DNA from 2 places in the Microbacterium gilvum genome. Region 1 is predicted to be linked to the other one. Evidence: predicted binding sites of a transcription regulator. Region 1 holds the regulator's gene; the other holds the start of a gene.
The links. Region 1 encodes HrcA, which represses chaperone genes, less so after heat shock. Its sites were predicted from a motif close to TTNGCACTCGNNNNNNNCGAGTGCNAA; they were not measured.
Positions count from the first base shown of each region.

Region 2: a site for HrcA is predicted at 2,588-2,614, ahead of groES (co-chaperone GroES). Genes of this name have one in related genera too.

Region 1 covers NZ_BAABKO010000001.1:523,557-527,966, forward strand. The annotation lists gene ABD998_RS02695 (HIT domain-containing protein) at 1-69, opposite strand, end outside; gene ABD998_RS02700 (16S rRNA (uracil(1498)-N(3))-methyltransferase) at 110-841, opposite strand; gene dnaJ (molecular chaperone DnaJ) at 846-1,970, opposite strand; gene hrcA (heat-inducible transcriptional repressor HrcA) at 2,025-3,065, opposite strand; gene hemW (radical SAM family heme chaperone HemW) at 3,155-4,372, opposite strand; gene ABD998_RS02720 (DUF1990 family protein) at 4,372-4,410, opposite strand, start outside.
Region 2 covers NZ_BAABKO010000004.1:154,811-159,220, forward strand. The annotation lists gene tsaD (tRNA (adenosine(37)-N6)-threonylcarbamoyltransferase complex transferase subunit TsaD) at 1-920, shown strand, start outside; gene ABD998_RS11930 (hypothetical protein) at 917-1,264, shown strand; gene ABD998_RS11935 (class I SAM-dependent methyltransferase) at 1,364-2,551, opposite strand; gene groES (co-chaperone GroES) at 2,703-2,999, shown strand; gene rarD (EamA family transporter RarD) at 3,192-4,133, shown strand; gene ABD998_RS11950 (ABC transporter substrate-binding protein) at 4,339-4,410, shown strand, end outside.

The DNA.
Region 1 (4,410 bases):
GGTCTCGGCGACGATCTCGCCCGGGATGTCGCCCTGCAGGATGCGCGTGAAGATCGTCGGCTCGCTCATGCCCACGAGTCTAACGATCGGCCGGCTCCGGTGACCGCCGTCACCACCGGCCGAGCTTCGCGTCGAGGACCGCGAGCGCCGCCGGGCCGGCCGTCGAGGTGCGCAGCACGGTGTCGCCGAGGCGGACGCGCCGGGCTCCCGCCGCCTCGAACCGCTCGAGCTCCTCGGGGGCGATGCCGCCCTCGGGACCGACGACGAGCACGATGTCGCGCGTGTCGTCCAGGTCGACGGCCGTGAGCGGCTCCTCCGCCCACGGATCGAGCACGAGCATCCTCGCCGTCTCCGCGCGCCTCGCGACAGCCGACGTCGTCTCGACGGGAGCCACCTCCGCGAACCAGGCACGGTGCGCCTGCTTGGCCGCTTCGCGGACGATCGACGCCCACCGGGTGCGCCCCTTCTCGGCCTTGGCGCCCTCCCAGCGCGGGACGCTGCGTGCCGCCTGCCAGGGCACGACGAGGTCGATGCCGAGCTCCGTGGCCGCCTGCACGGCGAGCTCGTCGCGGTCGCCCTTCGCGAGCGCCTGCACGAGGACGAGGCGCGGCACGGGCGCCGCACGGTCGTCGCGGCTTCCGATGCGGATGGCGACGCGCTGCGGAGACACCTCCTCGCATGTGCCGGAGAGCCACGCCCCGCGACCGTCCGTGACGGTGACGGGCTCGCCCTGGCGCACACGGCGCACGGCCGAGGCGTGGTGCGCCTCGGTGCCCGTCAGGACGACGAGGCCGCCGGGCGCGACGGAGCCGGCCCCCTCGTCGTGGAAGTGCAGCGCCATCCGCTCAGCCCCGGAACCGGTCGCGCAGCTTCGAGAACAGTCCCTGGTGGAACTCGGCGAGGCGCGGCTCCGGAGCCTTCGTCCGCCTTGCGAGCTCCTCGAGCAGCTGACGCGTCTTGTGGTCGACCTTCGTGGGGGTCACGACCTGCACGCCGACGCGCAGATCGCCGCGCCGCGAGGTGCGCAGCCCCGTGATGCCGCGCTCCTTGACGGTGAGCACCTCGCCCGACTGGATGCCGGGCCGCACCTCGACCTCGACCTCGCCGTCGAGCCCCGCGATGGTCGTGCGGGTGCCGAGGACCGCGTCGGTCATCGACACCTCGAGGGTCGCGAGGAGGTCGTCGCCTTCGCGGCTGAAGACGGGATGCGAGGCGACGGTGACCTCGACGTACAGGTCGCCGTTCGGCCCCCCTGCCTGCCCGACCTCCCCCGAGCCGGGAAGCTGCAGGCGCAGCCCCGTCTCGACTCCCGCCGGGATGTCGAGGGACACCGTGCGCCGGGAGCGCACGCGCCCCTGTCCGTTGCAGGTCGCGCAGGGGTGCGGGATAACCGTGCCGTAGCCCTGGCAGGTGCCGCAGGGCTGCGTCGTGACCATGTTGCCGAGCAGGCTCCGCACCTGGCGCTGGACGTGACCCGACCCGCCGCAGACGTCGCACGTCGCGGGGCTCGTCCCGGGCTGGCAGCACGAGCCGTCGCACGTCTCGCACAGCACCGCCGTGTCCACCTCGATGTCGCGGTGGGCGCCGAACACGACGTCGCCGAGCTCGAGGGAGACGCGCACGAGGGCGTCCTGTCCGCGCTCGCGGCGCGAGCGCGGACGCCCGCCCCTGCCGCCGCCCCCGCCGAAGAACGTCTCGAAGATGTCCCCGAAGCCGCCGAACCCGGCCCCGCCGCCGAACCCGGCCCCGCCGCCGAACGGCGACTCGTCGCCGCCCATGTCGTACCGGCGCCGCTGCTCCGGGTCGCTGAGAACGTCGTACGCGTGCGTGACGTCCTTGAACCGCTCGGCCGCCTCCGGCGCGGGGTTCACGTCGGGGTGGAGCTGGCGCGCGAGCTTGCGGTACGCCTTCTTGATGTCCTCCTGCGATGCGTCCTTCGCGACGCCGAGGGTCTCGTAGTGATCAGCCACATCAGCCTTCCTGCGGGCGCGGGGCGCCCGTGCTGCATCCTCGTGGACGACGCGTCAGCGTCGTCCCTCGTCCTCGTCCAGCAGCCTCGTGAGGTAGCGGGCCACGGCCCGTGCCGCCGCGAGGTTGCGGGGGTAGTCCATGCGCGTGGGGCCCATGATCCCCACGCGCGCCGCGCCGATGGCGGAGTCGTACTCGCTCGTGAGGATCGACGCCTCCGAGAGCCCGAAGGCGGCGTTCTCCCGACCGATGCTCGCGGACAGCCCCTGGCCGTCCGCCACCATCTCGCTCATGAGCCGCAGCAGCGTGACCTGCTCCTCGATCGCCTCGAGGAGCGGGTGGATGCTGCCGCGGAAGTCGTGCTCGCGGCGGGCCAGCGTCGCGGCGCCCGCCATGACGAGCCGGTTCTGCCGGAACTCCGCGAGCTCCTCCGCCGCGGCGGCCGCGACGGCGTGCACGGCGGCGTCGACGGCCGTCACGGGTGTCGGCGCCTGGGCGCGCGCGTGCTCGAGGCCGTCCGCCGCCTCCGCGACGGAACGGCCGGCGAGGAGCGCCACGAGCCGCGTGGCCACGGTGGCGGTCTCCTCCGCGTCGAGCGCCTGCGGGAGCGCGGCGATCCGCTGCGAGACCCGGCCGGTGTCGGTCACGATGATGAGGAGCACGCGCTGCGGGTCGAGCTCGACGAGCTGCACGTGGGTGATGTTCGCGCGCGAGAACGAGGGGTACTGGACGAGAGCGACCTGACCCGTGAGCTGGGTGAGCACGCGGACGGTGCGCGCGAGCAGGTCGTCGAGATCGTACGGCTCGCCCAGGAACGAGGCGATCGCCGAGCGCTGCGCCGTCGAGAGCGGCCGCAGCTCGGCCAGGTGGTCCACGAAGACGCGGTAGCCCTTGTCCGTGGGGACGCGTCCCGAGGACGTGTGCGGCTGGGCGATGAGCTCCTCGTCCTCCAGGAGCGCCATGTCGTTGCGGATGGTCGCGGCCGACACCCCGAAGGAGTGGCGCTCGACGATCGCCCTGCTTCCGACCGGCTCATGGGTGTCGACGTAGTCCTGCACGATGGCGCGGAGCACCTGGAGCCCGCGTTCGCTGACCATGCCCGCTCCTCTCCCTGGCACTCGACGTCTCCGAGTGCCAGTCTACCGATCCGTCGGCCGGGCGGTCGGCCGACGGCGCCGCGCGTCGATCAGTCGGTGAGCGCGCGCACGACGGCGTCGGCGAGGAGGCGGCCGCGGAGCGTGAGCACGACGCGCCCGCTCAGCGCGTCCGCCGGCTCGACGAGCCCGTCCGCGATGAGGCCGGCGACCGCCTGCCGGCGGTCGTCGGGGAGCGACGCGATCGCGAGGCCCTCGCGGATGCGGCTCTCCAGCAGCACGCGCTCGAGTCGACGCGACGCCTCGTCCGGGCGCTCGCGGCCGGCAGCCGGCGACTCGCCGGCCGCCAGCCGCTGCGCGTAGGCGGCGGGATGCTTGACGTTCCACCAGCGCAGCCCCGCGACATGGCTGTGCGCTCCGGGACCGAAGCCCCACCAGTCCGTCCCGCGCCAGTACGCGAGGTTGTGACGGGATCGGCGCTGCGCGCCGCGGGACCAGTTCGACACCTCGTACCAGTCGTAGCCCGCCGCGGCGAGAGCGGCGTCGGCCGCCTCGTACATGTCCGCTTGAAGGTCGTCGTCGGGCGCGGGGACCTCGCCGCGCCGGATCTGCCTGGCGAGCTTCGTGCCGTCCTCGATGATGAGCGCGTAGGCCGAGAGGTGGTCGGGTTCGAGCGCGAGCGCAGCGTCGAGCGACGCCCGCCAGTCGTCGAGCGACTCCCCCGGTGCGCCGTAGATGAGGTCGACGCTGACGTCGAGCCCCGCGCGCCTGCCCGCCTCGACGGCCGTCCGCACGTTCGCGGGCGAGTGGGTGCGGTCGAGCGCCGCGAGCACGTGCGGGACGGCGGACTGCATGCCCACCGACATCCGGGTCACGCCGGCGCGGGCGAGCTCGTCCGCGACCGCGCCGTCGACGGTGTCGGGGTTGGCCTCGACCGTGACCTCGGCGTCGTCCGCGAGCCCGAAGGCGTCGCGCACCCCGTCGAGCATGCGCGCGAGATCGCCCGCAGGGAGGAGCGTCGGCGTGCCGCCGCCGAAGAACACGGTGCGCGCGGGGCGGAGGCCGCCGGCGGCGTCGAGCACCCCGCGCGCGAGCGCGACCTCGCGAAGGACCGTGTCGGCGTACTCGTCCTGCCGGGCGCCGCGCAGCTCGCCCGAGGTATAGGTGTTGAAGTCGCAGTAGCCGCAGCGCACCCGGCAGAACGGGACGTGCAGGTAGACCCCGAGGTCGGTGGACGGATCCACGACGAGGTCGCCAGGCAGCGCTCCGTCGGCCGGGGCGGGGTCGCCGACGGGGAGGGCTCCCGCCATCAGGCGGCCGTGCGGAAGAGCGGCGAGATGGCGCGCAG
Region 2 (4,410 bases), on a different contig from region 1:
TCGCCGCCCGCGCGCACCTTGAGGCGCTGCAGCCCGCGATCGAGAAGGCCGTCGCCGAGGCGGGCGTCGCGCTCGCCGACGTCGACGCCGTCGCCGTGACGAGCGGGCCGGGCCTCGCGGGCGCGCTCATGGTCGGTGTCGGCGCCGCGAAGGCCCTCGCCGTCTCGCTCGACAAGCCGCTCTACGCCGTGAACCATCTCGTCGGGCACATCGCCGCCGACATCCTCACGCCGGATGCCGCGCCGCTCGAGTACCCCACGGTGGCGCTCCTCGTGTCGGGCGGGCACACGTCGCTGCTCCTCGTCCGCGACCTCACGAGCGACGTCGTGCTGCTCGGCGAGACCGTCGACGACGCCGCGGGCGAGGCGTTCGACAAGGTCGCGCGCATCCTCGGCCTGCCGTACCCCGGCGGCCCGGAGATCGACCGCGCGGCGGCCGGCGGCGATCCCACGGCCATCCGCTTCCCACGCGGGCTGTCGCGCGCGAGCGATCGCGAGAAGCACCGCTGGGACTTCTCGTTCTCGGGCCTGAAGACCGCCGTGGCCCGGTGGATCGAGGAGCGCGAGGCGGCGGGCGACGACATCCCGATGGCGGATGTCGCGGCGAGCTTCCGCGAGGCCGTCGTCGACGTGCTCGTGACGAAGGCGCTCGACGCGTGCGCCGAGTTCGGCGTGCCGCGGCTCCTGCTCGGCGGCGGCGTCATCGCGAACCGGCGCCTGCGCGACGTCGCGCTCGAGCGCGGCGCCGCCGCGGGCGTCACCGTGCGCATCCCTCCGCTCAGCCTGTGCACCGACAACGGCGCCATGATCGCCACGCTCGCGTCCGAGCTCATCCAGTCGGGCCATGCGCCGTCGAGCCTCGAGTTCGGCGCCGACTCGACGCTTCCGGTCACCGACATCCAGGTCGCCAGGCGGTCATGACGACCGAGCCGGAGGACGCCGCGCAGCTCGCCGACGACGAGCTGCTCAACACGGTGCCTCCGCCGCGGCGGCGCGCCCGTCGCCGCGTCTCCGTCTCGAGCCCGTCGATGACGCTCGGGATGTTCTCGCTCACCATGGCGTGGTTCACGCCGTGGGTCGCGCCGCTGGGGGTCGTCGCCGTCGTCCTCGCGCTCGTCGCGCTCCTGCGACGCCAGTCGGATCGTCCCCTCGCCTGGTGGGGGCTGGGGTTCGGCCTCGTCGCGCTCGCCTTCTGCGCGATCTGGGCGATCTGGATCCTCGATCAGCTCGGCGAGGTTCCCGCGATCGAGCTGCCCGTGCCGTAGCACGGGGACGCGAGTGGGTGATCTCGGCCGCTCTCCCGGGCGGTGAGCGGCGGGATCCACCCACTCTCGGGGCGCGCCGGGTTCGGGGCGAGCCCCGGGTCAGACGCGGTCGGCGAGGATGGCCGTCCGGCGCCCGTCGATCCGCGTGACGATGAGGGTGGCCGACTCCTCACCCCGCAGGTTGAGCTTCTTGCGGAGCTCGGCGGGATCGAGGTCGACGCCGCGCTTCTTGATCTCGAGCGTGCCGATGCCGCGGGCACGGAGGGCCTTCGCGAGCGCCTTCGTGTCGGCCGGCAGGGTCTCGCGGACGCGGAACGACGTGACGAACGGCGTCGTGAGCGGCGCGTCGCCCGTGAGGTAGGCGATGCCGGACGCGACCGGACCGGCCTGCAGCGATCGCGCGACGTCGCCCACGAGGCGCGCGCGGATGACGGCGCCCTCAGGCTCGTGCAGGAAGGCGCCGAGCGTGTGCACCGGCTCGTCCTCGACGTCGGCCGGCGCCGTGAGCTCGTGCGACTCGTCGCCGCGCAGCACGAGCGCGGCGCGCCGTACGCCGTCGCGGGCGAGCGCGCCGGACCACAGCACGACCTCGACGGTGGACCCGTCGACGCTCACCCACTGCGCCTCGACGTCGTCGGGGATCGACTCGCGATCGTGCGCCGGGCCCAGCTTCATGCCCACGGGCATCCTCTCGCCGAGCGCATGCGCCCAGTCGAGCGAGGGGGAGTAGTCGGATGCCGCGACGCGACGGGTCTCGGAGTGGCCGGCCGTGCGGCGGGCGGGGTCGAGCCAGACGGCGTCCCAGCCGGCGACGTCGACGACCTCCGCGCGTGCCGAGCGCACCTCGACGGCATCGCCGAAGGGGCGCAGGTTGTAGGCGGCGAGGGCGGCCGTGACGGGGTCGGCGTCCACGGCGAGCACGTCGAGCCCGACGCCCGCGAACGCGAGGGCGTCGCCGCCGATGCCGCAGCCGAGATCGGCGACCCGGGCCATCCCCGCCCGCCGCATGCGCGCGGCATGGTGCGCGGCCACGGCCATCCGCGTGGCCTGCTCGACGCCCGCGCGTGTGAAGAGCATGCGCGAGGCGAACGGGCCGAACTTCGCCGCGGCGCGCGAGCGCAGGCGCACCTGCCCGACCACGGCCGATACGAGGTCGGGGGAGTGCCCGGCGGCACGGAGGCGGGAGACGGCGCGCGCGACGTCGGCCGTCGTCTCGACGGGGTCGAGGGCGTCGAGCAGCGCGAGCCCCTCTGAGGTGAGCAGCGCGTCGAGTTCTCCCTGTTCCATGGTGACCATTCTCCCGTGTCGCTCCGTGTCGACGGATTGGCACTCGCGTTGCGAGAGTGCCAGGGGCGGGCATACACTGGCGTTAGCACTCTCACCATGAGAGTGCGAACACTCAGTCTTCCGTCGAAGCACACGAAAGAAGAGGTGAACCGTGTCGGTTTCCATCAAGCCGCTCGAGGACCGCATCGTCATCCAGCAGGTCGAGGCCGAGCAGACCACCGCGAGCGGTCTGGTCATCCCCGACACCGCCAAGGAGAAGCCCCAGGAGGGCGAGGTCGTGGCCGTGGGCCCCGGCCGCATCGACGACAACGGCAACCGCGTTCCGCTCGACGTCGCCGTCGGCGACCGCGTCCTGTACAGCAAGTACGGCGGGACCGAGGTCAAGTTCGGCGCCGACGAGTACCTCGTGCTCTCGGCCCGCGACGTCCTCGCGGTCGTCGTCCGCTGACGACAGCCTCTCTGGAAGGGCCCGGCGCTTCGGCGTCGGGCCCTTCCGCCGTCCGCGGCAGGACGACGCCGTCCGCCGCAGGGCGATGCCGCGCCGCGGCAGGACGACGCCGCGCCGCGGTTGGCAGGATTCCGGCGGCACCCGTCCGCCGCCCGCGGCCGACGGCCCGCCGCGCGGGGATAGCCTGATCGGGTGAGCAGCTCCCCCTCCCTCGTCCCGTCGGATCGCGAACGGGCCCTGGGCACGGGATACGGCTTCAGCGCGTACCTGCTCTGGGGAGTGCTGCCGCTCTACTTCGTCTGGCTGAAGCCCACGGGCCCGTGGGAGGTCGTCGCGCTGCGCGTGCTCCTCTCGCTCGTCTTCTGCGCGCTCCTCCTCACGGTCATGCGGGGCTGGGGGCGGATGGTCGCCGTGCTGCGGAATCCGCGGCTCGCGCTCTGGACGGCCGTCGCGGGGCTCCTCATCTACGTCAACTGGCAGGCGTTCCTCATCGCGACGCAGACGGGTCACGTCGTCGAGTCGAGCCTCGGCTACTTCATCAACCCGATCACGACCGTGCTCCTCGCGGTGCTCGTGCTGCACGAGCGCGTCCGCCCCGCGCAGTGGGCGGCGATCGGCATCGCCGCCGTCGCGGTGATCGTCATCGTCGTCGCGTACGGATCCGTGCCGTGGATCTCGCTCATCCTGACGGCGTCGTTCGGCGTCTACGGCCTCGTGAAGAACCGCATCGGCGGCGCGGTCGACGCCGTGAGCGGCCTCGCGCTCGAGACGATGTGGCTCGCGCCCATCGCGGTCGTGCAGCTCGTCGTCGTGGCCGCGACGACGGGGCTCACGTACGGGCAGGTCAGCGTCGGGCACACGATCCTGCTGTCGCTCGCGGGCGTGGCGACCGCCATCCCGCTGCTGCTCTTCGCGGCCGGAGCGCGCCGGGTCTCGCTCACGACCGTCGGGCTGCTGCAGTTCATCGCGCCGATCCTGCAGTTCCTGTGCGGCGTCGTCGTCCTGCACGAGCCCATGCCGGTCGAGCGCTGGATCGGCTTCGCGATCGTGTGGGTCGCGCTCGTCGTGCTCACGGTCGACATGGTGCGCCACGCGCGCCGCAGTCGTCGCGCCGTCGCGGAGCCCATCGCCTGACGCGGACGACGTCCGGCTCGGCGGATGAGCAGTGCCGACGGAGGGACGCTCAGGTAACGATTGCGTCGCGATGCCTCACTGGGTATCGCCTGTGAGCGGAAACCGAAACACCCTCGTAGCAATGCATCGGTAGCGTGCCGCGCACAGTCGCGGGGCACCCACCGCTACCACCCGATCTCCGGATCACCGAGAAAGGACCCATCCCATGGTTCGATCCAGGAAGGCTCTCACGGGCTTCGCCGCGTTGGCAGGGGCGTCGGCGCTCGTGCTCGCCGGC